DNA from 3 places in the Spiractinospora alimapuensis genome. Region 1 is predicted to be linked to each of the others. Evidence: riboswitches for the same ligand, from Rfam matches in the RefSeq annotation. Region 1 holds a riboswitch; each other region holds the start of a gene.

Evidence for each region. Region 1 has a riboswitch for cobalamin ahead of J4H86_RS10905 (ribonucleoside-diphosphate reductase subunit alpha). Riboswitches for the same ligand answer to the same signal wherever they lie in the genome.
Region 2: linked by a shared signal. The riboswitch ahead of metE (5-methyltetrahydropteroyltriglutamate--homocysteine S-methyltransferase) and the one ahead of J4H86_RS10905 (ribonucleoside-diphosphate reductase subunit alpha) in region 1 are both predicted to bind cobalamin.
Region 3: linked by a shared signal. The riboswitch ahead of J4H86_RS02325 (ABC transporter substrate-binding protein) and the one ahead of J4H86_RS10905 (ribonucleoside-diphosphate reductase subunit alpha) in region 1 are both predicted to bind cobalamin.

What each region holds. Positions count from the first base shown of each region.
Region 1 covers NZ_CP072467.1:2,390,564-2,400,428, reverse strand. The annotation lists gene J4H86_RS10915 (hypothetical protein) at 42-800, shown strand; gene J4H86_RS10910 (ribonucleotide-diphosphate reductase subunit beta) at 801-1,877, opposite strand; gene J4H86_RS10905 (ribonucleoside-diphosphate reductase subunit alpha) at 1,925-4,762, opposite strand; cobalamin riboswitch at 4,908-5,122, opposite strand; tRNA gene J4H86_RS10900 (tRNA-Leu) at 5,851-5,923, opposite strand; gene bcp (thioredoxin-dependent thiol peroxidase) at 5,948-6,469, opposite strand; gene J4H86_RS10890 (CDP-alcohol phosphatidyltransferase family protein) at 6,623-7,732, shown strand; gene J4H86_RS10885 (DUF3618 domain-containing protein) at 7,800-8,198, shown strand; partial or broken gene purU (formyltetrahydrofolate deformylase) at 8,198-9,053, shown strand; gene thiC (phosphomethylpyrimidine synthase ThiC) at 9,305-9,865, shown strand, end outside.
Region 2 covers NZ_CP072467.1:3,209,989-3,219,853, reverse strand. The annotation lists gene metE (5-methyltetrahydropteroyltriglutamate--homocysteine S-methyltransferase) at 1-1,793, opposite strand, end outside; cobalamin riboswitch at 1,932-2,164, opposite strand; gene J4H86_RS14835 (arsenic resistance protein) at 2,275-3,240, opposite strand; gene J4H86_RS14830 (hypothetical protein) at 3,237-3,764, opposite strand; gene J4H86_RS14825 (YrhK family protein) at 3,873-4,169, opposite strand; gene J4H86_RS14820 (helix-turn-helix transcriptional regulator) at 4,223-5,032, opposite strand; gene J4H86_RS14815 (class I SAM-dependent methyltransferase) at 5,260-6,018, shown strand; gene J4H86_RS14810 (TIGR03086 family metal-binding protein) at 6,162-6,710, shown strand; gene J4H86_RS14805 (DNA glycosylase AlkZ-like family protein) at 6,725-7,846, shown strand; gene J4H86_RS14800 (NUDIX hydrolase) at 7,913-8,413, opposite strand; gene J4H86_RS14795 (serine hydrolase domain-containing protein) at 8,446-9,585, opposite strand; gene J4H86_RS14790 (sensor histidine kinase) at 9,758-9,865, opposite strand, start outside.
Region 3 covers NZ_CP072467.1:514,339-524,203, reverse strand. The annotation lists gene J4H86_RS02355 (MFS transporter) at 1-1,152, shown strand, start outside; gene J4H86_RS02350 (YdeI/OmpD-associated family protein) at 1,201-1,491, shown strand; gene J4H86_RS02345 (DUF1062 domain-containing protein) at 1,757-2,347, shown strand; gene fabG (3-oxoacyl-ACP reductase FabG) at 2,543-3,295, shown strand; gene J4H86_RS02335 (ABC transporter ATP-binding protein) at 3,440-4,237, opposite strand; gene J4H86_RS02330 (FecCD family ABC transporter permease) at 4,237-5,307, opposite strand; gene J4H86_RS02325 (ABC transporter substrate-binding protein) at 5,353-6,378, opposite strand; cobalamin riboswitch at 6,443-6,625, opposite strand; gene J4H86_RS02320 (hypothetical protein) at 6,697-7,113, shown strand; gene J4H86_RS02315 (RNHCP domain-containing protein) at 7,193-7,573, opposite strand; gene J4H86_RS02310 (hypothetical protein) at 7,931-8,326, shown strand; gene J4H86_RS02305 (CGNR zinc finger domain-containing protein) at 8,337-8,873, opposite strand; gene J4H86_RS02300 (alpha/beta fold hydrolase) at 8,960-9,784, shown strand.

The sequences.
Region 1 (9,865 bases):
TGAGACCTGGCGAAGCCGTCAACGCTGTGTACCCTGAGGTCGTGTCCGTCCCGGTGGTGTCGGTTGCCACGGCGATCGAGCGGTTGTACGCGGCGTTCTCCGACGTACCGCGGCCCAGCGGCATCGAGTCCTGCCCGTGTTGTTGCACCGAGGCGGAGGTGGCGGCCCTGTTGATGCCCAGGGGCGTAGGGGATCTCTCCGCGGACGTGCTGCGGCCCTACGTAGTGCACGTGTTGGCGACTGTGGGTGGGGTGACGGACTTTCAGTACTTCCTGCCGCGGATCCTGGAGATCGCCTGTCGGGAGAGCTTCCAGTGGCCCGACCTGGAGGTCGTCACCGGGCGGCTCTGGGACGCCGAGTGGTTGACGGCGTGGCCCGCCCACAGGAGGGACGCGGTGCGTACCGTGCTGTGGGCGGTGTGGCGGCGAATCCTCTCCTCACCGCCGACGGGTCCGACGCCGGACCTGGCTCCGGACGTCGACGTGGACACCGCGCTCACCGCCATCTCCCGCGCCGAGGACGACCTCACCCCCTACCTGGATCACTGGACCGAGGAGATCGCGGGAGGCCGGTCCCGGTTCGCCACGGCGTGCCTGCGCGAGTTTCTCCTCCACCACCTGCGTCCGTCCGAGGAGGGGTGGTTGCCGACGAACGCGTTCTGGACCTCGGGCTTCGGCGGGTTGCACGCCTGGCTCGGTGGCGACGACCTCCGTGCGGCCGTCGCCACCGCCTTCGACGCAACCGAGGACCCCATCCTGCTGGAGGATCTCGCCGTCATCGACGGGCTGCTCCGTAGCTGATCAGTCCCAGCTCAACGACGCGCCGGACTGGTACTCGGTGACGCGGGTTTCGAAGAAGTTCTTCTCCTTCTTCAGGTCGATGGTCTCCGACATCCAGGGGAACGGGTTGTCGACCTCGGCGAAAACCGGTGACAGCCCCAGTTGGGCGCATCGGCGGTTGGTGATGAAGCGCATGTAGCGTTCGCACTGCTCGGCGTTGATGCCGAGGATGCCGCGGGGGAGGGTGTCGCGTCCGTAGGCGACCTCCAGCTCGCACGCCTCGACGAGCATGCCGGACACCTCCCGCTGGAACTCCGGGGTCCACAGGTGCGGGTTCTCCCGCTTGATCTGGTTGACGCAGTCGATGCCGAAGTTCAGGTGGATGGACTCGTCGCGGAGGATGTACTGGTACTGCTCGGCGATGCCGATCATCTTGTTCCTGCGTCCCAGTGCGAGGATCTGGGCGAACCCGGTGTAGAACCACATCCCTTCGAAGATCACGTAGAAGGCGATGAGGTCCCGGAGGAACGCCTGGTCGCGGGCGTCGCTGCCGGTGGTGAAGTCCGGGTCCTCCAGATGTTGGGTGTGGCGCAGGGCCCAGGAGTCCTTGTCGGCGATGGCGGGGATCTCGCGGTAGGCGTTGAACAGTTCGCCCTCGTCCAGGCCGAGGCTCTCGCAGATGTACTGGAAGGTGTGGGTGTGCACGGCCTCCTCGAACGCCTGCCGGAGTAGGTACTGGCGGCACTCGGGGTTGGTGATGTGGCGGTAGATGGCGAGCACGATGTTGTTGGCGACGAGGGACTCCGCGGTCGCGAAGAACCCGAGGTTGCGCTTGAGCATGAGCCGTTCGTCGTCGGTGAGCCCGTCGGGGGACTTCCACAGCGCGATGTCGGCGTGCATGGAGACCTCGGTCGGCATCCAGTGGTTGGCGCACCCCGCCAGGTACTTCTCCCACGCCCAGCCGTACTTCATCGGCAGAAGCTGGTTCACGTCGGCGCGGGCGTTGATCATCGCCTTGTCGTCCACGTCAACGCGGCCGGCCTGGCGGTCGATAGCGCCCAGGCCGGAGGTGTCGACGGGGCGGGTCTCTGCGGTCATGGGAGGTCCTTCTTCGTGGGTTCGGTGGGTGGGAACGGACGCGGGGCCTACTGGCACGCCTCACACCCCTCGTCGTCCACCGAGCAGATGGCCGGGCCCTCCGGGGGAGCGGTTCCGGCGACGGTGGCGGGGACGGCGTTCAGCCTGCCGTCGGTTCCACGCAGCGTGCTCTTCTCCACCGAGGTCGCGCTGCTGGAGCGCAGGTAGTAGGTCGTCTTGAGTCCGCTGCGCCACGCCGACCGGTAGAGCTCGTCCAGCTTTCGGCCACTGGGCTCGGCCAGGTAGAGGTTCAGCGACTGCGCCTGGTCGATCCACTTCTGTCGACGCGCCGCGGCTGCGACCAGCCAGCGCGGTTCGATCTCGAACGCCGTCGCGTACCGTTCCTTGAGCTCGGCCGGGATCCGGTCGATCGGGCCCAGCACCCCGTCGAAGTACTTCAGGTCGGCGACCATCGCCGCGTCCCACAGGCCGGCCCGCCGTAGATCCCGCACCAGGTACGGGTTGACCACGGTGAAGTCACCGGACATGTTCGACTTCACGTACAGGTTGCGGTACAGCGGTTCGATGGACTGGGTGACCCCGCAGACGTTCGCGATCGTCGCGGTGGGCGCGATGGCCATCACGTTGGAGTTGCGCATCCCCTCGCGCCGCACCCGCTCGCGCAACCCGTCCCAGTCCAGGGTGGCGGAGTGGTCGAATTCGGCGTCCCCCCGGGCGTCGGCGAGCAGCCGCAGCGAGTCGATCGGCAGCACCCCCTGGCTCCACAGGGACCCGTCGAAGGACTCGTAGCGGCCCCGCTCACGCGCGAGGTCGCTGGAGGCCGCGATGGCGTGGAAGCTGATCTCCTCCATGCTGCGGTCGGCGAACTCCACGGCGTCCACGGAGGCCTGGGGGATTCCCTGCCGCACGAGCGCGTCGGCGAAGCCCATCAGCCCGAGTCCCACCGGCCGATGCCGGAGGTTGGACCGGAGTGCCTCGGGGATCGTGTAGAAGTTGATGTCGATCACGTTGTCCAACATCCGCACCGCCGTGCGCACCGTGCGCCGCAGCCGGTCGGTGTCCAGCCCTTCGGGGGTGACGTGCCGCGCGAGGTTGACGGAGCCAAGGTTGCACACCGCGACCTCGTCGCCGCTCGTGTTGAGGGTGATCTCCGTGCACAGGTTGGAGGAGTGCACCACGCCCGCGTGCTGCTGCGGTGACCGCAGGTTGCACGGGTCCTTGAAGGTGATCCACGGGTGCCCGGTCTCGAACAGCATGGTGAGGATGCGACGCCACAGCTCCACGGCGCGGACCCGGCGGGACACCGTCAGCTCGCCCCGTTCGGCCGCCCGCTCGTAGTGCCGGTACCGCTCGGTGAACTCCGGCCCGTACAGGTCGTGCAGGTCGGGAACCTCGTCGGGGGAGAAAAGCCACCAGTCGGCGTCGGCCTCGACCCGGCGCATGAACTCGTCCGGCACCCAGGCGGCGGTGTTCATGTCGTGGGTCCGACGCCGGTCGTCGCCGGTGTTCTTGCGCAGGTCGAGGAACTCCTCGATGTCGATGTGCCACGTCTCCAGGTACGCGCAGGCGGCGCCCTTGCGTTTCCCACCCTGGTTGACCGCGACGGCCGTGTCGTTGGCGATCTTCAGGAACGGGACGAGCCCCTGGGAGGTGCCGTTGGTGCCCTTGATGTGGGCGCCCATACCCCGCACCGGGGTCCAGTCGTTGCCGAGCCCCCCGCTGTACTTCGCGAGCAGCGCGTTGTTGCGGTACGCCCGGAAGATCGAGTCCAGGTCGTCGTCGACCGTGGTCAGGAAGCACGACGACAACTGGGGCCGAGTGGTCCCCGCGTTGAACAGCGTGGGGGTGGAGCACATGAAGTCGAACGAGGAGAGCAGTTCGTAGAACTCGACCGCACGCTCCTCACGCCGGTCCTCGTTCAGCGCCAGCCCCATCGCGACCCGCATGAAGAACGCCTGTGGCAGCTCGAGGCGGGTGCCGCGCGTGTGCAGGAAGTAGCGGTCGTAGAGGGTCTGCAGCCCCAGGTAGTCGAAGTCCAGATCTCGCTCGGGGTGCAGCGCCTCGCCCAGCAGGTCGAGGTCGAACCCGGCGAGCTCGGGGGCGAGCATCTCCAGCTCGACGCCGCGGTGGACGTAGTCGGCGAAGTAGGACGGGTACAGGTCGCGGATCTGTTCCTGGTCGGTCTCTCGGGGCTCGCCGGCCAGGTGGGACAGGGCCTCGCGGCGCAGTTGGTCGAGGAGAAGGCGGGCGCTGACCCGCGAGTAGTCCGGGTCGCGTTCCACGAGCGCGCGAGCGGCGAGGGTCAGCGCCTCGTCGAGCTCGGTGGTACTCATGCCGTCGTAGAGGTTGCGTCGGGCCTCGGTCAGGACGACGGCCGGATCGATGTTGTCCAGTCCCGAACACGCCTGCTCGGTGATGGTGCGTACCCGCGCCCAGTCCAGCGGGTGGGTGGTGCCGTCGGTGTGGGTCACGGTCAGGTCAGGTTCCTGGGCCGCGCCGGGGGCGGTCGTAGTGCCGGCGGCGGCGCGGCGGGCCTCGGAGCGCTGTTCCCGGTAGAGCACGTAGTCCCGCGCGACCTGATGGTTGCCGCCCCGCATCAGGGCGAGTTCGACCTGGTCCTGGATCTGCTCGATGTGCAGGATCGTGCCCGGTCCGGAGTACCGCGACAGTGCGGCCTGGACCTCCTGGGTCAGTGCGGACACCAGGTCGTGCAGTCGCGACGACGCGGCCGCGCCGTCTCCCTCCACGGCGAGGAACGCCTTGGTGAGCGCGACCGAGATCTTGTCGGCGTCGAAACCCGACACCGATCCGTCCCGGCGCAGGACGCGAACCGGCGTCTCCTCGGGCCGGACCTGACTCGGTGTCTGGGTGGATGACTCAACCACGGGACTCTCCCCCTCGTTCGAGAACCTCATCTGGAACGTCCGGGGGGACGTTGGAGGCACGCGAGGGGTCCGCGACACCGTACTCGGGCGGCACCGTCGACCACGTCCGCGTCGGCCCTCCCACGAGGCCCCGGACACCGTGCAAGCGATGCACGCACCGATGGCAGGTCTTCGGACTCGTGGGCACACGACCGAACTCGGGTCGTTCCTACTGGCCGTCGCTTCCCAGGCGTTCACGCGCCCAGTGCTCATGACGGCGGTTGTTCCCACTCACCGCTGCGGGGCAGTCCCGGACTCACACCGGGTTCCCTCTTGCCCCGCCGCCCCCAGGGACGGCGGACCATTGGCAGGGCTGATACTACATGTTGTGTTGGATTCTCCGAACAACCCAAAATGGGCGTGCCTCGGTCAACCCTGGGCAAGCGCCCGCCCGGAAACCGCGCCAACCAACGTCGGTGACGAGGCGTAGAGGTCGATCACCCGGGAGCTGATCCTGCTCTCCGCCTCCTGTTCACGGCATCGGCCGGCCGACGGCCAGGTCGCGAACGCCGAGGGTGAGCACGACGCGTTCCTCGGTGGAGGTACCCGTCGGCGCCGGATTTGTGAGCGCCATGGATCGCACGGCCGGTGTCCTCGGTGGTGGGCGCAGTAGGGAGCTTCGTTCCCGACGAGTCCGTGGATCGCGGGGGCGACGTCGCCCTTCCGCCCACACGGTCCATGGGGACGAGGTCGGGTTCGGAGTCGGCGGTGCCGGCGAGGCCTCGACGGCCGTTGCCCGCGACCTGGTGCGCCCGGTCACGCCTACGCTGTTGGTCACGCTGGGCGGATCCGGATCCCCGATCGGTGCCGGGTCGAACGGACGCGGGCAGCCGTGGCGAATAGCGGGACGAGAGGCAGGAACGTCGCCTGGTCGCGGCCGGCGGGTTCGCCTCCGCGCCCCCACCGCTGCACGGTTGGGCGTCGACGAGCGTCGTGCCAGCCACTCGTCGCGCTCGGGTGTGGCGGACGTCGAACCGTGCGAGGACACCGACGGGTTGCGGACCCCCGTCCCCCGTTCTTTGGGCGAGGGGGCGAACCTCGTGCGTCGGTGGGGCCGGCGGGATTCGAACCCGCACTGTACAGGACCTAAACCTGCCGCCTCTGCCGTTGGGCTACGGCCCCGACACGGGCCCAATCCTAGACCAACTACACGCCCAGCTCGCGCTTGATTCGGTCGACGTGGCCGGTGGCGCGGACGTTGTAGAACGCCTTGGCGATCGTCAGGTCGGCGTTGATGACGAAGGTGGACCGGATCACGCCCCGCACCACCTTGCCGTAGTTCTTCTTCTCCCCGTAGGCGCCGTAGGCGGTGAGCGCCTCGCGGTCCGGGTCGCTGAGGAGGGTGAAGTTCAGCTTCTCGGCGTCGCGGAACGCGCGCAGCTTCTCCACGGTGTCGGGAGAGACGCCCAGGACGCGCAGGTCGGAGTCGGCGAAGGCGCTCAGGTTATCCCGGAAGTCGCAGGCCTCCTTGGTGCAGCCCGGCGTCATGGCGGCGGGGTAGAAGTACAGCACCACCGATCCCGCACCCCGGACGACCTCGCTCAGTGTGACGGGGTTACCGTCGGCGTCGTTGAGGGTGAAGTCGGGGGCGTGGTCGCCCGGCTCGAGTCGCTTGGTGGTTTCGGTCACGATTCCTCCCTTGGTGCTCCCGTGCGGGACTGGGATCATCATCCCAGTGAGGGACGTGTGCGCCGAACAGGGCCGGCCAGCGGGGCTCGGCCTGCGTGGAAGGGGTCGAAGGGGCATGATCGATCCCCTAGGCTGTGAAGCGTCGTGCGAGAGGTGTGGCGCACCTCGACCGATCTCGGAGAGTCCAAGGTAATGGCAGGCTTCACCCTGCGGGACGTACAGGATCGTGCCACCAAGGAGCGCGACTCCTGGTGGACCGTCGGACTTGTCGACCCGTTGGCGCGGCGGTTGGTGCTGGTCGTGGCGAACCGCACGTCGATCACGCCGAACCAGCTCACAGTGCTCTCCCTCCTGTTGGGGCTGGGAGCCGCCGCGTGCTACGCGTGGGGGACGTGGCCGTTCCTCCTCGCCGGTGCCGGGCTGTACGCGTTGTGCTTCCTGGTGGACAGCATGGACGGCAAGCTCGCCCGGCTGACCGACACCGAGTCGTTGTTCGGTTCCTGGATGGACTACGCCTTCGACCGGTTCCGGGTCCTCGTCTGCGCGGTCGCCCTCATGGGCGGGCAGTACGTGATCACCGGGAACGTGGTCTTCGCGTGGCTGGCCATGGCCGTCGTCTTCTGCGACATGCTGCGCTACCTCGACGAGATGCAGGTCTACCGCGTCCGCCGCGAGATGCGCTCCTACATCGCCGGGGCGTTGGAACGCGCCCGCGCCACCCTGTCCATGCTGGAGCCCGACGACGACCTCGCCACCGCCCAGGGCGACGCCCGGCGGGTGCAGGAGCCGCTGAGCGACTCCGGGGAGCGCGCGGTCCTGCGGCACGGCATCGCCGTCCTGGAACGCATGCTGCGTACGCACACCGAGCACGAGACGCGCCTCGCCCGCGACGTCGGCAAGAATCCCGACGTGCGCCTGCCCAAGGTCGACCTCAACCGGGAGTTCCGGACCCGTTTCCCCTGGTACCAGCGGATCTGGGAGTTCCTGCACGCCCGGCGGGTGCGCACCCACCTGGTCAGCGGCGTGGAGTTCCAGGTCGCGGTGTTCATCATCGCCCCGCTCGTCGGATCGGTGAGTACTGCGGCGATCCTGTGGATAACCGTGGCTACGGGTGTTTTGCTCCTCGCCTTCGAGGCCGTCATCATCTATAAGTTGTGGTTGTCGACGAAGGATTTCTTCCGCGTCGTCGACGGCATCGAGGGGTGCGTTGACGTTCGGCCGGTCGCCCGACGTGGAGCCCGACCAGGCCGGTCCGGCCTCCGGGGAACCGCGTGGCGCGGACGACACCGGCGATGCCGGTGACGCCGAGGGCACTGACGACGGCGACGGCGCTGACAATTCGGACTCCGCGGTGAGAGGGTAGTTGGCTATGGCACGAACGAGCGGTGCGGGACGGCCCACCCCGGTGGAGTTGCGGCGAGAGATCGAGGCGGCGCAGCGGCGCCTGACCGCGACGGTGGACGAGTTGGCGGAGCGGGCGAGTCCGCGCGGTATCGCCAAGCGGGGGCTGCGTGACCTTCGCGGCGCCGGCGAGGCGCTGTTGGAGGAGGCGCGCGCGGTGGCGACGGGCGCCCAGACGGTGCGCCGAAACAGCGAGGTCGTGGAGCCGCCGCAGGGTAGCGTTCTCCTCAAGGGTGACGACGAGGTCGTGAGCACCTATGAGCCCCGCGCCCTACCGCCCGGGGCCATCGTCGTCGGTGTTGGGGTTGGTGTCGTGGCGGCCGCTGGAGTCGTGATCTGGCTGCGTCGCCGCAGGAGGAGGATCTGATGGACCGTCGGGACTACGTCCTCACGCTCTCGTGCCCGGACCGGCGTGGGATCGTGGCGGCGGTCGCGGGACTGCTCGCCGAGCACGGCTGCAACATCACCGAGAGCCAGCAGTTCGGCGACGCCCACACCGGACGGTTCTTCCTCCGCGTCCAGTTCGCCATGGAGGACGGGCACTCGGACACCACTCTGCGCTGGGCGTTCGCCGCCCTGGCCACCGACTTCGGTATGGAGTGGCAGATCCGCTGGATGGGGGAGCGGCCGCGCCTGCTCGTTCTGGTCTCCACGCTCGGACACTGTCTCAACGACCTGCTGTTCCGACAGAGCAGCGGCCTACTCGACGTGGACATCGCCGCGGTCGCCGGTAACCACACCACCCTGGAGCCGCTCGCCCGCTCCTACGACGTCGACTTCCACCACGTCCCGGTCACCCCCCGACACCAAGCGGCAGGCCGAGGAACGCATTCTCGGCCTCGTGGACTCCTACAACGTCGACCTGGTGGTGCTCGCCCGCTACATGCAGATCCTCTCCGAGGACCTGTGCGCGAAGCTGCAGGGGCGGGTCATCAACATCCACCATTCCTTCCTCCCCAGCTTCAAGGGCGCCCGGCCCTACCACCAGGCACACGCCCGCGGCGTCAAGCTCATCGGGGCGACCGCGCACTACGTCACGCCCGACCTGGATGAGGGCCCGATCATCGAGCAGGAGATCCAGCGGGTCGACCATGCCCACAGCCCGGAGGAACTCGCCGGGGTCGGGCGGGACCTGGAGTCCGCCGCCCTCGCCCGCGCCGTGCGGTGGCACGCCGAGCGGCGCGTGCTGTTGAACGGCTCCAAGACCGTCGTCTTCAGCTAGGCGGCGGCGCGTCGCGTCCCCGACCAGCGGGTGGCCTGGGCTCGGGCCAGGGGAGGCCCCCCGCCCGCCGGACGTCGCCACGGGGTGGCCTAGAGTCGGGCACTGACAACGAGCGCGTCGAATCCGACGCGCGCACATAAACCGCGGGAGCTCGCGCCTTGGCGGGCTGAGAGGGTGGCTGGTCCAGGGGACCGGTGTCGCCGACCGCAGAACCTGTTCGGGTAATTCCGACGTAGGGAGGCGTGCCAATCATGACCGCACTTGACGATCGTGGCGTTGAACCCCAGGTGACGACCGGTCCCATTCCGGGATCGCGGAAGGTCCACCACACCACCCAGGACCCCACCTCCGGGACCACGCTGCACGTGCCAAGTCGCCGCGTCGATCTTTCCAACGGCACCCACATCGACCTGTACGACACCTCCGGCCCTTACACCGATCCGTCGCGACGGATCGACCTCCGGGCCGGACTCGACCCCATCCGCACACCCTGGATCCAGGACCGTGCGCCGGTCGACGGCGCGGTCACCCAACTGGCCTACGCCAAGGCCGGTCGGATCACCCCGGAGATGGCCTACATCGCCACCCGCGAGGGCGTGTCGCCCGAGCTGGTGCGCGAGGAGGTGGCGGTCGGGCGCGCCGTCATTCCGGCCAACCGGTGCCATCCCGAGTCCGAACCCATGATCATCGGGAAGAACTTCCTGGTGAAGGTGAACGCCAACATCGGTAACTCGGCGGTGTCCTCCTCCATCGAGGAGGAGGTCGACAAGCTGGTGTGGGCCACCCGGTGGGGCGCCGACACCGTCATGGAC
Region 2 (9,865 bases), 820 kb from region 1:
TCCAGGTCGTGGACCTCATCGCGGATCGCCAGCGCGACCTGCCGAGCGGTGTCGGCCAGCGGCTGGTCATCCCGGACGAAGGACCAGGCCAGGATGGTGACCGGCCCGGTGAGCATGCCCTTGACGGGTTTCGTGGTGAGGGACTGCGCGTAACGTGCCCACTCGACCGTCATCGGGCCGCCGCGGGTGACGTCGCCGTAGAGCACGGGCGGTCGCACGCAGCGTGAGCCGTAGGACTGTACCCAGCCGTGCTCCGTGGCGGCGAACCCGCCCAGTTGCTCGGCGAAGTACTGCACCATGTCGTTGCGTTCGGGCTCCCCGTGGACGAGGACGTCCAGCCCGATCTCCTCCTGGAGCCGCACCACGCGTTCGACCTCGTCGCGCATCACCTGTCGGTAGGCGTCGGCGTCGACCCGGCCCGCCCGATGGTCGGCGCGGGCCCTGCGCACCTCCTGGGTCTGGGGGAAGGAACCGATCGTGGTGGTGGGCATGAGCGGTAGCCGTAGCGCGTCGCGTTGGGCGGCCGCGCGGACCGCGTAGTCTCCGCGTCGCGCGTCCTCGGGCCGCAGTGCCTCGAGCCGCGCGCGTACGGTGTTGTCGCGCAGGTCGGTGGCACGGGTCCGGTCGGTCACGACGGCCCGGGCGGCGGCCAGGTCGGCGTCGACGGCGTCACGTCCCTCGTGCAGCGCGCGGTCCAGCAGTACCACCTCGCGTACCTTCTGGTCGGCGAAGGCCAGCCAGGACCGGACACGTGGGTCGAGGGCGGTCTCGCGCTCCACGTCGTAGGGCACGTGCAGGAGGGAGCACGACGTCGAGACGCTCACCCGGTCGGCGCTGCCCAGGAGGCGGGCCACGCGGCCGAGCGCGGTGTCCACGTCCGTGCGCCAGATGTTGCGCCCGTCCACGACTCCCGCCACGATCTCCTTATCCCGCAGCGCGGGTTCGGTGGCGAGGGCGTCGACCGTGTCGGGGTCGGACACGAGGTCCACGGCCAGGGCCTCCACCGGAGTGCGCGCCAGCACGTGGAGCGCCTCCCGGGGTGGTCCGAAGTAGGTGGCCACGCAGATTCCGGGACGCCGTACCTCCGACCCCAGCCGCTGATAGGTGTGCCTCAGCGCGTCCAGCTCCGCCGGGGATCGGTCGGCGGCGAAGGCGGGTTCGTCCAGTTGGACGACGTCCGCACCGGCCTCCTGGAGTGCCCGGAGGAGGTCGACGTACACCGGGAGCAACCGGTCGAGCAGGGACAGGGGCGAGAAGCCCGCCGGCGCGTCCGAGCTCGGCTTGGACAGCAGCAGGAACGTGACCGGCCCGAGCACCACCGGGCGGGGCCGGTACCCGAGCCCACGGGCTTCGCGCGTCTCGTCCACGGGCTTCGTCCCGTGCAGGGTGAACCGGGTGTCAGGACTGAGCTCCGGCACGAGGTAGTGGTAGTTCGTGTCGAACCACTTGGTCATCTCCAACGCCGGGGTGTCGTCGGCGCCACGGGCGGCGGCGAAGTAGGTGTCCAGCTCAGACCCGCCCAGCGCGGTGTGGCGTTCGGGGAGGGCGCCGAACAGGTGCGCCGTGTCGAGCACGTGGTCGTAATGGGAGAAGGTGTTGACGGGGACGGACGCCAGTCCCGCCTCGGACATGCGCTGCCACGCGTCGGTGCGCAGACGGCGTCCGACCTCGAGAAGTTCGGCGTGGTCCACTCGCTGGGCCCAGAAGCTCTCCAACGCCGCCTTGAGTTCCCGGTCGGGTCCCACACGGGGATATCCGAGGACGGTGGGGCCGATGCGCTGTGGTGCGTTCAACTGCTCTCTCCTCGCGAGCTCGTTCGACGAGCGCGGGCCTCGCGGGAGGGCTGCCAGGAAACGGCCGAGGGGGTCGCTGCGGACCCGTGTGTTCGGTCGTGCCCACCCGCGAGGCTCGGACTCAAGCGGGCACCGGGTGGTGACCGCTTGCCACGGGCAGGTCTTCGGACTCGTGGGCGGGGGCGTGACGCCCGTTCCTACCGGCTGCCGCTTCCCGGGCCCAAAAGACCCAGTGCTTTACCGCCTTGGCGGTGACAGCTTTCGTTCCCACTTACCGCTGCGGGGCAGTCCCGGACTCACACCGGGTTCCCTGTTGCCTTCCCAGTTCCGAGGCCGTGACCTCGGCACCGGGAAACCCACGGCGCTTTCGACCCTAGCAAACCGACCTCGGTCGCCCCCGGGCAGCCGCCACCGTGGGCAGAGAGGCGCGTCCGACCAGCGCCATCGGGCCCGGAGCGCCGCGCGGGGCCCACCCGGGAGGTCACGTGGCGACGGAGAGGCGATCCCGGACGCGAACGACCTGGCTGAGCAGCGCGAGGATCGGCAGCTCGATGAGGGGGCCCACCACCAGCGCGACCGCGATCAGTGGGCGATCCGGGAAGGCCGCCACGGCGATCGCCAGCGCGATCGGCGAGTTGCGGGCCGTCGTTGTCATGATCAGGGTGACCCGTTGGTCCCCCGGCAGGCGGAGCAGTCGGGAGGCTCCCCAGGCCGCCAGGGGTGCGACCACGAAGAACACGGCGAGGGGTGGCAGCAGCGCGAGAAGCTCCCCTCCGTTGTCGGCCACCGTCCGGGCCTGCCACGCGAACATGGCGAACACCGCGACGTAGAGCAGCGGGAGGACGAGGTGTCCCGCCGGGCCGACCAGCACCCGGTCCCGCCACTCGGGCCCGCGCAGCCGTGTGGCTCCCCACCGTGCGCCCAGCGCGAGGAGCAGCGGCACAGCCAACACGAGCAGTACGGACTCGACGAGGGTCCCCGCGTCCACGAACGTCGCCGGACCACCCAGCAGGAGGACGTAGACCGGCAGGAGCAGGAGCTGCAGGACCAGGTTCACCGGCAGCAGCGCGGCGGCGATTCCGGTGTGGCCGCGCGCCACGGCGGTGAAGACCAGGTACCAGTCGGTGCAGGGGGTGACCAACAGCAGTAGGAGACCGATGCGGAGGTCGGGGGCGCCGCCGAGCAGCCCGGCACCCAGAGCCCAGGCCAGCAATGGGGTGAACACGAAGTTCAGGACCAGGCTCGCGGCGACGACGGGCCCGCCGTTGCGCGTCTCCCGTATCCGGGAGGCGTCCATCTGCACGAAGACCGCCGCCACCATCAGCACCAGGGCGGGCAGCACCACGTGTCCGAGCGCGTCGCTCACGGGAAGGAGCAGGCCGGCGCCCAGCCCCGCGGCGGCGGCGCCGGCCACCAGGACCGACTGCAGCCGCTCCGCGATCGTCATGGTCGTGCGTCCTCCGTGTCCTCGTCCGGTCCGCCGGTCAGCCAGCGCACCGCCTCCGCGGTCCTGCCGTCGAGATCGGGGGCGACCTCGGGGGCCAGACGCGCGTGCAGACGGACCGTCTCTGGGGTGAAGTCGATGCGCAGCTCCAGGAACGGACAGCACGCGGTCTCCGCCGCCGCGAGCTCGGCCACGGCACCGGCGTGTTCGATCGGCAGCGCCCAAACCCGGCCGCGGGGTCCAGGGTACGGCTCGGCGTCCACCAGCAGCCCACGCCACCGCTCCAGCCGTTGGGTCAGCGCGGTGTCGCCCAGAGAGCAGCTCGGGGCGGCGCCGGCGGACAGCAGTGGCAGGGATACGACGCCGGCGGGCGGAGTCTCGGGAGGGCTCACGCACGGACAGTCCGCTCCACAGCCCTTCTCGGTGTCCGCGGGGCGCTCCAGGCTCTCGAGCGCGCCCCGCAAGAAGACCTGGAAGCGTTCGTACTCCTCAACGCGTTCCCGGGCGGCACGTAACCGCGCCGTCACTCGGCTCCGGAGTTCGTCCCGTACCTCCGAACAGGGCTGTCGTTCCCACAACCGGACGAGGTCGGCTGGGGTGAATCCTCCCCGCCTGGGTGACCAGGGGGATCGCGGTCAGAACTCCTGGTCGGCGTGGTCGGCGCCGGGAGGCAGGTTTCCGATGCGCTGCAGGTGGATCATGCGGGTGAGGCGGATGACCGGCCGGACCAGCAATTGGACACTGCCGAGGAGGAAGAACCAGGTCCCGGTCGTGGTGGAGGTGGGGGAGAAGAACATGATGCTGCCGACGATGAACCACACGGCGATGAGGGTGTCGTTGCAGATCCCGACAGCTTCGTACCGCTGCCGGATGACGAGTTCCTCGTGGCCGATCCGGATGTTGATCGGTCGGTCCCTGTCCGCGTTCGACACAACGCCATCGTCCCAGTTCACCCGGCTTCTGTTCGCGCAGCGCGCCGAGATGGTCAGGCCGCGGGCGCGCCACAGAGCTGGGTGTAGCGGCCGGGCGAGACGCCGATGACGGCGGTGAAGTCGCGGCTCAGGTGGGGTTGGTCGCTGTACCCCAGAGTGGCGGCCAGGTCCGCCCAGTCCACCGCGGTCCCGTGGCGTACCCGCTCGGCGGCCTCGTACAGTCGGTAGCGGCGCACCACGTTCTTCGGGCTCAGCCCCACATGGTCGGCGAAGCGTCGCTGGAGCTGACGGGTGCTCACCCGTTCCTCCCGCGCCAGGCTCTCGACGCGGGCGCTCGACGGATTCGCCGCGATCCGCTCCACCAGCGCGGCGGTGTCCTCCGCCGGGTGTCGCCCGGCGGGCAGTCGTGCGGCCAGGAAGGTCTCGATCTCGGCGATCCGGTCCTCCGCGGTCGACGCGGCGTTCACCGCGTCGCTGAGTCCCGTGCCCTCGGATCCGAACACCCGATCCAGTGCGACCTCGCGGTCGCGCAGCGCGGTCAGCGGACCGTCCGTGAGCGGACGGAAGCCGGCGGGACGGAACATGACGCCCAGCGCCCACCCCTCGCCCGCGAGCTCCCGGCTGTCGACCCGCGTCGCGACACCGTTGACTGTTCCCGCCCCGGGCTGGAACACGACGTTGACGACGGGATGCGGATAGACCCGCTGCGTGAACGGCTCATCGAGGTCCCAACGGATGAGCCAGTACCGGTCCACCAGCCGGTTGATCTCCGTGGAGGGCGCGAATCGGTCCATCCGGAACTGGGTCAGCCCGGCGTCCGGGGCGATGATGCCCCGCGCGTCCTGACCCACGTCCTTGACCACCTCCTCATCCTATGTCGCACCATCGTCCCGACATTCGCGGGGGGTGATGTCTTTCTCCCAGTTCAGGGGCGACCAATCGAAAGGGTGTGGGGGCAGGATTCGAGGAGCGGGTGAAGGGTCACTACTATCCTCGACACCGCCCGGAACGAGCCGCGCCGTCCCCCTCGCGTCTTCGGCCCACTCGTGACGCGTGGCCGCGCCCCGAACAGAACAGAGGTACCAGCGACGTGAGCGTCAGAGTCGAAGACCACTACCGTCGGCTGCTCGCCCCGAACTACACCTGGATGCTGGGCGGCGACATCGAACACACCGCACGGACCCAGCGAGCGTTGCTGGGGACGCTGCTCGGCGGACCGGCCTCCCTGGGATCGGGGACCGTCGCCGATCTCGGATGTGGGTCCGGAGCGCAGACCCTCGCGCTCGCGGACATGGGCTACGGTCACGTCCTCGCGATCGACACCGACGGGTCGTTGCTCGAGGAGCTCCGAGCGCACGCCAGGGGTCGACCCGCCGTGGAGACCGTCCACGACCACGCGGTGAGTGCCCTCGACAAGCTCGCCACCGGAGCCCTCGACGCCGCCGTGTGCATGGGTGACACACTGCTTCACCTGCCCGACCGGGCGGGCGTCGAGGCGGTCTTCGAGGCGGCGGCGCGCGCGCTGTGTTCGGGCGGTCGGCTCGTCCTCACCTATCGGGACCTCTCCCGTCCGCTCTACGGTACCGACCGGGCCATCCCGGTTCGCAGCACCGACGATCAGATCATGACGTGTTTCCTGGACTTCGCCGACGAGGACACGGTTGAGGTGCACGACATCGTTCACACCCGTAGCGCCGACGGATGGACCTTCGCCACGAGTAGCTACCCCAAACTCCGGCTGGCCGCCGACTGGGTGGTCGAGCGACTCGTCGAACACGGGTTCACCGTCGCCCACCACGACCAGAGCGATTCCGGGCTGTGGCGCACCGTGGCCCACCGGAGTGCCTGACCCACAGTCCACTCCCCGCGCCCCCGCTCTGGCCACCACTCACTCGGAGTCGCGGTGACGTCGTGTTTCTTCAAGACGATCGGGGCTTACCAGCGCAGGATGGAGGAAGAACAGAAGGAAACACGCACGGGAGTTGACCAGTGATGAGCGATATTTCAGAGCGGTACGCCCAGCTGGGCGCGGCGTTCGCGGACGTCGTGGCGAAGGTCCCTGGTGATCGTTGGGAGAACCAGTCGCCCTGCGAGGAGTGGACGGCGCGCGACGTCGTTCGCCACGTGGTGGACACCCAGGGGTACTTCCTGGCGCTGGTGGGCCGAAGCCTGGGCGAGATCCCCTCAGTGGACGACGACCCCGTGGCCGCGTGGGACGCCGCGCGGGCGGTGGTCCAGGCGGACCTGGACGCCCCCGAACGGGCCGGAGCCGAGTTCGACGGGTTCTTCGGGCGCACCCGCTTCGACGCGGCCGTCGACATGTTCCTCAACTTCGATCTCGTGGTGCACCGGTGGGATCTCGCCCGTGCCACGGGTGGCGACGAACTCATCGTTCCCGACGAGATCGACCTCGCCTGGGAACGGGTGGCAAGGTTCGGGGACAACGTCCGGCGCAAGGACGTGTGCGGCGAGGAGGTCACACCACCCGAGGGGGCCGACGCACAGACCCGGCTCCTCGCCAAGCTCGGACGACAGGCGTGACGGGAGCGCCGGCGATGTTGGAGATCTCGCGGTCCCAGGCCCTGGCCTACCGTGCGCACGTCCAGGGCCTGGACCGGCGCACCGACAGCATGGACGAGCTGAGCGTACTCGACCTGGGGATCCAGGCCCCGTCGGGATCCGCGGTGGCGGCGGCGCTGGGGGCACGGCTCAACCAGGTGCCCGATCCGGAGGGAGACGCCCCCTGGGGCGTCGACCACCTCACGGTGTGGTCGTTTCGCGGAGCGCCGCACCTCCACCGGCGGGCCGACCTGCCCGGGCTGGCCACGGCCCTGTGGCCGGTGGGCGAGCGGGACGCCTGGACTCGACTGACCAGCGAACGCAAGGCCCTCGGCGAGGCGGGAATCGCCGGCCTGGACGCGTTCACCGCCGTCGCCGAGGCGGAACGCGAGGCCACCGCGGCGGGACCGATCGGTCGGGGTGACCTGAGCGGCCAGGTGACGCGTTCGCTGCCCGCCGCCTACCGGTACTTCTGCCGGGTGTGCGGGACCGAGCACGTCTACGGCAACGTGTTCCAGCTCGTTGGGATCTTCGCCGGTTTCTCGCTGGTTCCGGGCACGACCCCGGCGGTGGTGACCCCGATCGAGAACCGTTGGCCCGTCCCCGAGCACGCCGAGGGAACGGCCGAGGTCGTCACCGCCTACCTCCGCCTCCACGGCCCGGCCACGCTCGCGGAGGCGGCCGGGTTCCTCGGCACCTCCGCCACTGCCCTGCGCGAGGTGTGGCCCGAGGACACCGTGCCGGTGCGGGTGGACACGGAGGGAAGGAAGCGCTGGCTGCCCACGGCCAGCGAGGCTCTCCTGAGTGAGGTCGAGGTCCCCCGACCGGGGACCCTGCGCCTGCTTCCACCGCTCGACCCCTGGCTCCAGGGGCGGGACCGGGAGTTCCTGGTCCCCTCCACCGAACACCGCAAGGCCGTGTGGCGGATGCTTGGCAACCCGGGCGTCGCGTGGTTGGACGGGGAGGTCGTCGGCACCTGGCGCGCGAAGACGACGGCGCGACGCCTCGACCTGACCGTCACCGCTTTCCAGGAGCTCCCCCGGGACGCTCTGCGCGACGAGGCCGAGCGTCTCGCCTCCGCCCGCGGCAGGGAGGAGCTGCGCGTCACCCTTGCGTAGCGCGCGGCCGGTTCCGAGCGGCGTCGGTCGTGCTTTCCCGGTGGTCCGTGACCGCGAGCGGCGGCGTCAGTTCAGCGAGGCCGTCTTCGTCGGGGAGGTGACGGGGAGCGCCCACCGTGCCTCCGCGATCGCGGTCGCGCTCCTCGCCTGCGCTTCCGCGGACGGCCCCCAGTCCAGTCGGGTCAGAACGTTGGGTACCGGTGCCAGTAGGCGGGCGTGGGTACGGCCGTGGTCGGGGTCGGGACGGCGGGGCAGCAGCTCCGTGATCCGGGCGACGAACCGGAGCTGGGCAACGGGCGAACGCCCGCCTCGACGCACCTCCTGGTAGCCGAGGTAGGCCGCGTCGGTGAAACGCACCTGGACCTCCTCGTCCACCTCGCGGACCAGGGTGTCGTGATGACTCTCGTCGACGGCCTCGGGGCGGCCGCCCGGCATCCCCCACGCGCCGTTGTCGTAGCAGGCCACGAGCCGGCCGTGGGGGTCGAACAGCCACCCGTACACCTGGGTGATCCGGAGCTCCGCGGGGGGCTTCGCCCCGTCGTGCCACAGGTAGACCGTGCGCGTCATGACCGGAGCCTAGGAGACGAACCCGCCGTGCGTCACCCCGCGCAGTGCGCCGATTCGAGCAATCGTTCCCGCAGGTCCGGCTGGGCGAGATCGGTCCGGTACAGGCTTCCGGCGATGACCGCGGTGTCGCCGTCCTCGGAGCGGGTCATCATGCTGACGTAGGCGACCTCCGTCCCGCCGTGCCCCCACACGGTTCCGCAGTCGAGCTCGTAGCTGCGCAGGCCGAGGCCGTACCCGTAGCCGCTCCCGGTGTCGACCGGGTCCAGCATCTCGTCCAGCGACTCCTCGCTGGTCAACTCGCCGTCGAACAGCGCGTCGAGGAAGCGGGCGAGGTCCGCGGTGGTGGACGTCATCTCGCCGGCGGCCCAGCCGATCGACGGGTTGTACTCCGTGGCGTCCACGTACTCGCCGTCGACGAGCGTGTAGCCCGTCGCGTGCGGCTCGGGCAGCCGGTGGTCGGTCCCCGGGAACACCGTGTGCTCCAGGTTCAGCGGCTCGAGAACGCGGTCGGTGACCTCCTCCGCGTAGGGCCGGCCGGTGACCGCCTCGATCAACAGGCCCGCCAGGATGTAGTTCGTGTTGGAGTAGTGCCAGCCCTCCCCGGGGGCGAAGTACGGGTCGTTGGCGAACGCGGCGTCGAGCAGTTCCTGGGGCTCGTAGCTGGTGAACCGGTTGTCGCCGCGCCACGTCCCGATCTCGAACCCGGGGACGCTGGTGTAGTTGTGGATGCCGCTGGTGTGGTTGAGGATCTGGCGCACCGTGACGGTGTCCCCGTCGGGAACCGTCCCGGGGAGGTAGTTCTCGATGGGGTGGTCCAGGTCCACACGGCCCTCGTCCACCAGTTGCATGATGACCGTCGCGACGAAGGTCTTGGTGTTGCTCGCGGCGCGGAAGTACCCGTCGGGGTCGGCCGGGGCCTCACGTCCGAGGTCGGCGACGCCCGCGCTCCCCGCCCAGTGGGTGGCACTGTCCTGGTGACGTGCGATGACGGCCGACGCGATCTCGGAGTCCACGACCGCCTCGATCTCTTCGGTGATCGTGTCTCCAGGGGAGTCCGGGCGGTCGGCGCGGGGGTCGGTGTCGGCATGGGCCGGGACGGTTCCCAGCCCCAGGGCGAGAACCGCGGTGGTCGTGACGATGGAGCGTGTGGTGCGGCGGGCTGCGTCGCGCATGGTGCCTCCTCGATGTCGGTGGCCGGGTGAGCGGCCGAAACGCAGTCCATCAGTGGGAGACGGGGGAGTGGATTGCCCGCCGGACACCGCTGCGGTGTGCCTTTGTGCATACGCGGTGCCGTTGCGCCGGCTCCGTCGGACGGCGTGACCGGAGCGTGGCGGGGAGCGGACCTCAGGCGTCGGGGGCGCGGTCGGTGGAGAAACGCGCGGTCACCGTGGTGGGGCCACCGGGCGGGCTGTGGAGCGCGAAGGTTCCGTCCAGGGCGGCGACGCGCTGGCG
Region 3 (9,865 bases), 1.9 Mb from region 1:
CGTCGTTCCGCTCTGGGAATGATGTCGTTCAGCCACGTCGTGGACGACATGTACCAGGGCGCGGTTCCGGCGCTCCTGCCGTTCTTCGTGCTGTACCAGGGGTGGGGCTACACCGCGGCGACGGGGATCACCCTCGCCGCCACCGTGCTCTCGTCCGTGGCCCAGCCGCTGTTCGGACTGGCCGCGGACCGATGGAGGCTGCGGTGGCTCTCTCCGGTGGGGCTGCTCGTGGCGGGTCTCGGTATCGGCCTGAGCGGGATCGTGGACTCCTACGCCTGGACGTGGGCCGCCATCGCCCTGTCCGGCCTGGGCGTCGCCGCCTACCATCCGGTCGCCGCGAGCGCGGTGCGGGCCCTCGCCGGCTCCTCCGCCCAGGGAATGAGCTGGTTCTCGGTCGGCGGCAACATCGGACAGGCCGTCGGCCCCCTCGCCGTCGCCCCGGTCGTGCTCTCCTTCGGCCTGGTCGGCACCCCGATCCTGGCGATCCCCGCGATCATCACGGCACTGGCGATGGCCCTGCTCCGACGCACCCTGGACCCACGCCCGCCCGCTCCCAAGGGCGGACGCAAGATCGCCGACAACGCCGAGCCGGACGACTGGAGCTCCTTCCTTCGCCTCACCCTGATGGTGATCATGCGGTCGATCGCGACGCTCGGCACCACGTCCCTGCTCGGTCTGTCCATGATCGACCGATTCTCCATGGACACCAGCCACGCGAGCCTGCTGTTGACCGGCTTCTTCACCGTCGGCGCCTGCGCGACCATCACCGGAGGCTGGGCCGCCGACCGGTGGAGCAAGGTCGGGGTGTCCCGCGTCAGCTACGCCATCGCCATCGTCGCTGCCGCGTCGCTCGTCGTGGCGCCCACGGTGTGGCTGGCGATCGCGGCCACCGCGCTCCTGGCTGTGGGGCTGTTCCTGTCCTTCGCCGTACAGACCACCCTGGCGCAGGGCTACCTCCCCAACCGAATCGGCACCGCGTCCGGGGTGGCCCTCGGTGTCGCGATGTCCGTCGGCGGCATCGTCGCACCGGGCCTCGGCTGGGTCTCCGACACCTACGGCGTCCAGTGGGCCCAGGCTCTTATCGTCGTGTTCCCACTGCTCGCACTGCTCATCGCCCTGACCCTGCCCGAGAATCCGCGCCAGCGACACTGATCAGGATCGGAGAAGCCCATCCGTCGAGCAGCGGATATCCTGACCAGCATGGACACGCCCCAGACGGAACCCCATCCACCCACCGAGGTCCCCGGCGGCGTGGTACACGAACTCCCCGCGGACCTCGGAGCCGCGCTGGCCGCGAATTCCGTCGCACTGGCGGCCTGGAACGACATCACACCGCTGGCCCGTAACGAGTTCGTCTGCTGGGTCGAGGACGCCAAACAGCAGCAGACCCGCGAACGCCGCATTCGTCGCACCCAGGAAGAGCTGGAGGAGGGCCAACGCCGCCCCTGCTGCTGGCCGGGCTGCAAGCACCGGGAGCGGACCGGAGGTTAGCCGGAATCTCCTCCGGAATGGGCCGCGATCACCGGCAAAGCCGGTTGAGTCGATCTCCGACCGTCAACTAGAGTGCCCACGGCCTGTCTTCGGGAAGTTAGAGGACTCAACGCATGACCCCGCCCGCAGCGTGACCTGACACTTCTTTTCGCTCACCTGTAAGCCGACCTCAGGTAGGTCGGCCTTCCCGGGCTGCCCGAGTGCGCCCGGTGACGCAGCGTTGGAGGCCGCGCGCAATCGGCCTCGTGTCAGGTCCAAAGGGATCATGTCTTCACTCCTCAATACTGTGCTGCCCTGCTACGTTCGCCGCACCAGGCTTCCCCTGCTCTCGCTGCGGTGCGTGGACTGCCGCTCGGAGACGGCCACAACGGGCCAGGGCAGGTTCCGCGTCAACGCCAACGGAAAACTGCTGGACGTGTGGCTGCTGGTCCGCTGCGTGTCCTGCGGCCGGACGCACAAACTCACCGTGCACGAGCGAGCACCGGTCAAATCCTTCGATCCGACCCAACTCGACGGCTACCACTCCAGTGACCCGGACCTGGTGGCGTCCACGCTCCTGGATCCGCGACTCGCCCGACGCCACCACTTCGCCCTGAACTGGGAGGGGTGCTGGCGTCTGGACACCCCGTCGGTGTGGGTCGACGAGCCATGGCCCGTTCAGGTGGTGGTCCACTTCGAGGATCCTGTGCCACTACGTCCCGAGCGGCTCGTCGCGCGGGGACTCGGGCTCAGCAGGAACGCGGTGCTACGCCGCGTCAAGTCCGAAATCCCGCTGCGCCGTCCGACGAGCTCCGGGTTCACCTTCACCGTGCTGCCCGGGGACTCACGGAGTACAACGAGCGAGATTCCCGGCTGAGGGATACGCCTCGAGGCGGGAACACCCCGGTGATCCGCGAACGATGGGGATCACCGGGGTGTGGGCGATCCCGCCACGAACGTGGTCGCTATCCTGACCGTATTTTGTGAAGCTGGGCGACTGCTTCGGGACACTCCTCGGTCTGGGCCGCCGCACGTGAGGATCCCGAACACCGCCACGACGGAGGGTGGATCCATGGGCGCACGTACCGCGATCGTCACGGGAGCGGCTCAGGGTATCGGCGCGGCGTCCGCGCTACGCCTGGCCCGGGAGGGCTGCGCGGTCGCGGTCGTCGACCTGGACGAGGCCCGCTGCGCGACAACGGTGGAGGCAATCCGTCAGGCCGGAGGCCGCGCCGTCGCCATCGGCGCGGACGTGGCCGAGGAGGACCAGGTCACCGCGGCCGTGGAACGCACGGCCCGCGAGCTCGGGCCACCGACGATCGTGGTCAACAACGCCGGTTTCTCCCGCGACGCAAACCTCGGGGCGATGACCACCCAGCAGTGGCGAGAAGTGATGGGCGTACACCTGGACGCGGCGTTCTTCACCTGCCGAGCCGCGCGCCCGCACATGGTCGCCGACGGTTGGGGACGGATCGTCAACATCTCCAGCATCTCCGCGCTGGGGCACCCAGGCCGAGTCAACTACTCCGCCGCGAAGGCCGGCATCCTGGGACTGACCCGCTCCCTCGCCGCGGAGCTCGCCCCCCTCGGAATCACGGCCAACGCCGTCGCCCCGGGCTTCGTGGTCACCGGGATGACCGAAGGAACCGCCCGCCGCCTCGGCCGCGACTTCGCCGAACACCAACGCATCGCCGTCGAATCCATCCCCGTCGGCCGAGTCGGCCAACCCGAAGACATCGCACACGTGGTGGCCTTCTTCGCCTCCCCCGACGCCGGATACGTCACCGGACAGGTCATCTACGCCTCAGGCGGAGCCGAGGGGTGAGGGCCTCCACAGCCCAACGCCTCCTCACAGCCGTTGATCTTGTCGTGAGCGATAACCTCAGCACCCTCCCTCTGCGACAACGACACGATCGATGACGGAGGAATCCGGGAGGGGAGACCGCGCTGGGGGTACCACCTGCCCGCCTCAGTGCGGAACGCTCGGTGGGTGGAACCAGAGGTGCAGTCTCCCGGTTGTGGGATGGGTGGTGACGTCCGCCTCCACTCCGTAGACCTCGGCGAGAAGCGCAGGGGTGAGTACCTCCTCGGGGGTGCCTGCGGCGACGACGCGGCCCTCATGCAGCACCACCAGGTGGTCGCAGAACGCTGCCGCGAGATTGAGGTCGTGCAGGGCCGCCAGGACGGTGAGGCCGGAGTGTTCGACCATCGCCAGGAGTTGCAGGGCGTGACCCACGTCGAGGTGGTTGGTGGGTTCGTCGAGGACCAGCAGGGAGGGTTCCTGGGTCAGGGCCCGGGCGAGGTGGACGCGTTGTTGTTCGCCACCGGAGAGGGTGTGCCAGCGGCGGTGGGCGAGGTCCGCGAGGTCGACCTGTTCGAGCTGGTGCGTCGCGATGGCGACGTCGGTGGGGGAGTCCCCGCGCAGTGCGGTCCGATAGGGCGTCCGGCCGAGAAGCACCACGTCGAGCACACTGAGGTCGACGTCGGTGTCGGATCGCTGCTCGAGGAACGCCAGCCGACGGGCGAGGGCTCGGCGCGGCAGCTCGTGGACGTTGTCGGGGCCGATGTGTACGACGCCCTCGTCCAGGTCGCCCAGGCGGGCGAGTCCACGCAGGAGCGTCGACTTTCCCGACCCGTTCGGGCCGAGCAGGCCGGTGAAGCTACCGACGGGGACCTCGACACCGACACCGTCGAGGATGTGCCGGCCGTCCACGGACCAGGAGACGTCGACGGCCGTGAGTGGTTCGCCGTGGGCGAGGTGTGTCATCAGCGATCGACCTTACGTTTCAGAATCCACAGGAAGACCGGCACGCCCAACATCGCCGTCATGATGCCCACGGGCATCTCTCGCGGCGCGAACGCCACACGCGCGACGACGTCGACCCAGATGAGGAACGTCGCACCGACCAAGGCCGACAGCGGCAGAACGCGCCGGTGGTCGGGGCCGACCAACGCGCGCACGCCGTGTGGGATGAGCAGGCCCACGAAGCCGATGGCTCCCGATCCGGCGACCAGGACACCGGTCACGAGCGCGCACACCACCAGCAGCACCCACCGGACGCGGTGGACACCGATCCCGAGGCTGGTGGCGGTGTCCTCGCCGAACGCGAAGGCGTTGAGCGGCCGGGCGACGACACCGCAGACGAGCAGCCCGACCAGCACGGCCGCAGCCATGGTGTACACGCTGGGCAGCCGCGCCGCCGCCAGCGAACCCGACAGCCAGAACTGCGCCTCCTGGGTGGCGTGCGGGTCGGCGACCCACACGATCAGGAAGGAGGTCAGGGCGGAGGAGAAGGCACCGACCGCGACCCCGGCGAGGATCATGCGCGTCGGGGTGAGCCGGCCCGCGCGTTGACCGAGGGCGAGAACGAGCACGAACGCAATCAAGGCGCCGACGAACGCGCCGCCGGCCACGCCGAGTCCGCCGACACTGAGGCCGGCGACGATCACCGCGACCGCCCCGAGAGACGCACCCGAAGAGATGCCGAGGAGGTAGGGGTCGGCCATCGGGTTGCGGGTGAGGGTCTGCATGACGGCACCGACGACCGCGAGCCCGGCACCGACCAACGCCGCCGCGAGCACGCGCGGCAGCCGCATCTCCCACACGAGGTTGGCGCGCAGGTCGGTGATGCCGTCGACGCCGTAGAGCCCCAGGGCGTCGCTTCGCACCCAGGAGAGGCCGAGCCGGTCGGTCAGGACGGTCCACACCTCACGGACGGACAGGTCGCTCTGCCCAATGGCGACCGAGACGACGACCGACCCCCCCCAGCAAGACGAGGGCGACGGGAAGCACGATGCCCAGCGATCGGCCTCTCCCCGCCAGCGCGTCATGGCCATGAGTGGGTTTGGTACCGCGCTGGGCGGATCGCGCGGTCGACAGGCTCACTGGCCGGTCTCGTCAGTGAGGCGCGCGCTGATCGTCTCGATGGCGGTAGCGTTCCGCAGCCCCGGGGTGGTCTGGGAGAACGGAAGGACGATGACCGCGTCCTCCTGAAACGCGCGCAACTCCCGCAGCGTCGGGTCGTCCTCGACGAACTCGAGCATGTCGTCGGCGTCGCCCCCACCGAAGTCGGCCACGACGACCAGGTCGGGGTCCCGCTCGACGACCTGCTCCCAGTTCGTACCGGCCCAGTGCCCGGGAAGGTCGTCGAAGGCGTTGTTGACGCCCAGTTCACGGAGGATCATGCCGGGAGCTCCGCAGCATCCGCCGGCGGTCGGGCCGTCGTCGGTGCCCATGTCCCACCAGAAGACGTCCAGGTCCCCAACATCGTCCGGGAGGTTGGCGCGTACCTCGGCGAGGATGTCCTCCTGTTCGGCCACGACCTCCTCCGCGCGGTCCTCGGCACCGAGCAGGGCGCCCACCTCGCGCAGCTCGGTCCAGATCTCGTCGAACTCCAGCGGCCGCTCGTCGTCACGGTCGGGGCAGCGGCCGGGAGCGAGGTAGGACTGCACACCGAGGTCACGCAGTTCCTCCCGCGTGGCGACGCCACCGTCCTCCCGGAACGCGCTCGGGTACACCGCGTAGACGAAATCCGGCTCGGTGTCGAGGATCGTCTCGGGGCTTGGATAGTCCTCTCCGCCGGGATGGATGATGTTGAGCTCCTCGGCCGTCTCCCGGAGCTCCTCGTCCATCCGGTCAAGATCGCCGACCGCGCCAACGACGCGGTCCTCGGCACCCAGCTCGATCAGGTTCTCGATCGCGCCGGTGTTCATGGCGAAGACCCGCTCGGGCGGATCGTCGAACCCCACCTCGAGGCCGCAGTTGTCGACCGTGGTGCCAACTCCGGAAGCACCGTCGTCGTTCTCGGCGGCCTGATCGGAACCGTCGCCGCATCCCGAGAGCAGGACCGCCAGGGCCACCACCGTCGCGGGCACCCGCCAGGGACGCCGAGAACGGGGGCCTCGCACAACGGGAGGTTGGACAGAAATACGCGCACACACGGCCAGGGACCGCCTTTCCACGCCTCGTGGATGGACCGGACATGCCGTGGCCGGTCTCCTGGCTGACGGGTCAAGCGGTCACGCGGCGTCTTCCCGGACCACACCGTGGTCCAGTGACCCCCTCGCGGGGAGCACGTGCCCTTCCCGATCACAGTGGCGAGGGCCGCACCGGTTCTTCACCGGTTTCCCGAACACCACGGCGCGGACGAGCCTACCGAGGGGGCGTGCCCACCCCGTCGGCCGGGGTGCGCCCGGTCGACGCGGCGCCGTGGATAGCATCGCCGGATGACGGACGTGCGTGCGTTCCGGCGTGCCTGCCACACGGCGGCCCGCCGCACAGGGGGCAGGGTGGACGAGTTCCGTCTGTCCCTCGGTGTGACGCCCAACTTCCACCAGGGTGTCATTGCCTACCGGGAGTCCACGGTCGCCGTCGTCTGTCGGCGCGACTCGCCCACGCTGGCGGTCGCGGAGCCGCGACCGATTGATCTCGCCGGCGGCGTCAGGGAGTCGGGCCCGCTGGCGTTCCTCGAAACTCCCACGCTGGCCACCGTCCTGGCGGAAATGCCCGGTTTCCGGGTGTTGCTGCCGTCCGAACTCAAAGGCCCCTTCGACGCCACGGCCTGGCCCGATATCGACCCACAGGACGTCACGTACTGGCGGCCCCGCGATCTCGGCGAGGCCCTGTTCAACTACTGGGACTGACGCTCGCCGCTCGGCGGCGCACCCCGCCCTGGCTGGGGCGGCCACGTCGAGTGACCGCCCCAGCCGATCACCCGTCCCCTCAGAGCTGTGTCAGCCGTTCCATCGGGAACGGCGGCTGGGCGAGTGGGCGGGTGGCGGTGCGCATCAACATGAGTGGGTTGTCGTCGCCGGCGCTCCGGTTGGCCACGAGCGCGTCGCAACCGGCGCAGCGGTGGATGATGACCCACTCCCCGTCGCCACGTACCGCGATGGCGATGGGTTCCATGCCCGCGCCGCAGTCGGCCGCGCGGTCGCCCGAGGTGTGGGCGTCCACGTGCTTGCTGTACAGGCAGTTCGGGCAGTGGTTGCGGTGCCGAGTGCCTGACGCCCGGGTGGGGACGTCGAGTCGGCAGTGCACGCAACGGAAGCTCTCCGGCTCCCGGTGTCGGCGCGTGCGGATGGTGTCGCGTCGCTTGGACACTGTGAGGTGACTCCTCATGACTGGATCGGCGGGTACACACGAACGCGCCGCGTCACGAGGGGGAACACCGGTTCCGGGTCAGGCGGTCGGTGTCCTCCACACGTTGACGACAGCGCTCCGCACCCGGATGACCCCCGTGCACCTCGATCTACACATGCGACAACACACTCTTTCCACTCAGCGAATCGGAATCACGACGAACACGCCGAGCTTGGCTCCGCGCCACCCCCATCTCACCCTCCACGGACGATTCGGGCAATCGATTTTCTTCCTGGTCGCGTATGGGGAGCGAGAAGCCCGTCACACTGACACCTCACCATCTTCATCAATTAAGTTGAGTGCCCTATACTCAACTCCATGAGAAACGCAGCCACATCAGGAGTTCTCAGGGAACACGTCGACACGGCCACACCACCCCCCGAGGTCACACGGGTCGACTACGGCCGGGAGGGCCACGATCTCGTCGTCACGGTTTCGATGACCCCACGTCCGCACCGGGGCGAGGTCGCGGTGGTCCGCGACGGCGACGCCCTACTCGTGGTGTCCACGGCCGACGGTGCGCTGGTGACCACGGTTCCCGTGGACCACGCCGTGCGCTGGGACCGCCTTCGCGTCGACGCGACCACCGAGGGGCTGCGCATGCGCGCCCCCTTCGCCGGACCACGTCCACTGCGGGTCACACCCCGCACCCGACCACGGGGACTCTGGCACCGGACGCGTGCCCGCGTGCGCCGGATCCTCGCGCGTCGCTAGACCACGGCCGCTAGTCGGCGTCCCGGCGGGAACGGTAGGCGCGCATCTTGTGGCGCGCCCCGCAGATGTCCATACTGCACCAGGTGCTGTTGTTCGCGGGGGAGCGGTCGTAGTAGACCCACCGGCACTCTCGTGCCCGACACACCTTGAGTCGCCCACGCCGCCCGGACATCTCGGCCGAGGCCAGCGCCGCGAGAACGTCGGCCGCCACCGCCAACACCGGATCCGGCGTCGCCACAGGCACCGTCATGCCGTCCGCGTCCCACCGCGGAACACCGAGCAACTCCTCCGCGAGTACGTTCAGTCGGGCGCGCGCCGCGGGGTCACCGTCGAGGTGCCCACGAACGGTCTCCCGCACGTCGACCAGCCGCGCCACTCCTCCTGCGTCGATCTGGGTCGCGGCCTCCGAACGGCCATGTTCGCTCAGCCACGCGCGCGCCGACTCTTGGTCGGCGAAGGCATCCCAACCGTGCAGGAACGCCGCCGAGTCACAGAAGGACTCGATCAGGAGCAGTTCCGCCGGAGCTGGTGGTCGCTGGTAGGACATGAAGCACAGTTTACCGCCATCGGGTTTATGACGGTAACTTCCTGTGTTACCATCTAAGTGCAATAGTCAGTAACGGAGGTGTGGTTGTGGAATCGCCCTGGACCCTCGGTCAGACGTTCGACTCGTCCAACGGACAGATCGCCTGGGACCGGCTCGGCTCGGGCCCGCCTGTCGTCCTGCTGCACGGCACGCCCTTCTCCTCCTACGTGTGGCGTGAGGTCGCCGAGGCGCTCGGTCAGGACCACACCGTCTACGTGTGGGACATGCCGGGTTTCGGCCAGTCACAGAAGTTCGACGGGCAGGATGTCTCCCTCCCGGGACAGCAACGGGTGTTCACCGAGCTCCTCGACCACTGGGGACTGGAGTCGCCGGCGGTCGTGGCGCACGACATCGGCGGCGCCATCGCCCTGCGCACCACCCTGCTCGGCGGCGTCCCGTTCGACCGGCTGGCCCTGGTCGACGCGGTGGCGGTGCAGCCCTGGGGAAGTCCGTTCTACCGGCTGGTGAACGAGGGTTCCGACGTACTGGCGGCACTGCCACCCCAGATGCACGAGGCCGTCGTGCGCAGCTACATCTCCGGCGCGACCCACCGAGAGCTCCGCACAGAGGTTCGGGAGACCCTCGTGGAGCCATGGTTGGGCGAGCGGGGCCAGCCCGCGTTCTACCGGCAGATCACCCAGGCCGACCTCCGCGACACCGACGCGGCCGAAGCCCGCCTCGACACTCTGGCCATGCCGGTCACCGTGATCTGGGGCGCCGAGGACGCCTGGATCCCACCCGAACGCGCCGAGCGGCTGGCCCGGACGATCCCCAACGCCGAACTCCACATCCTCCGCGACAGTGGCCACCTGGTCCAGGAGGACGCACCGGCTCGCGTCAGCGCTCTCCTACGCTCCTTCCTCGGGACCTGAACAGAAGACCCCCACGGCGGACACTTTCGGCGCCCTGGGCCGGTCGCGTCCGGGACGAAAGTCGGGAGGCGGGGGACTGTG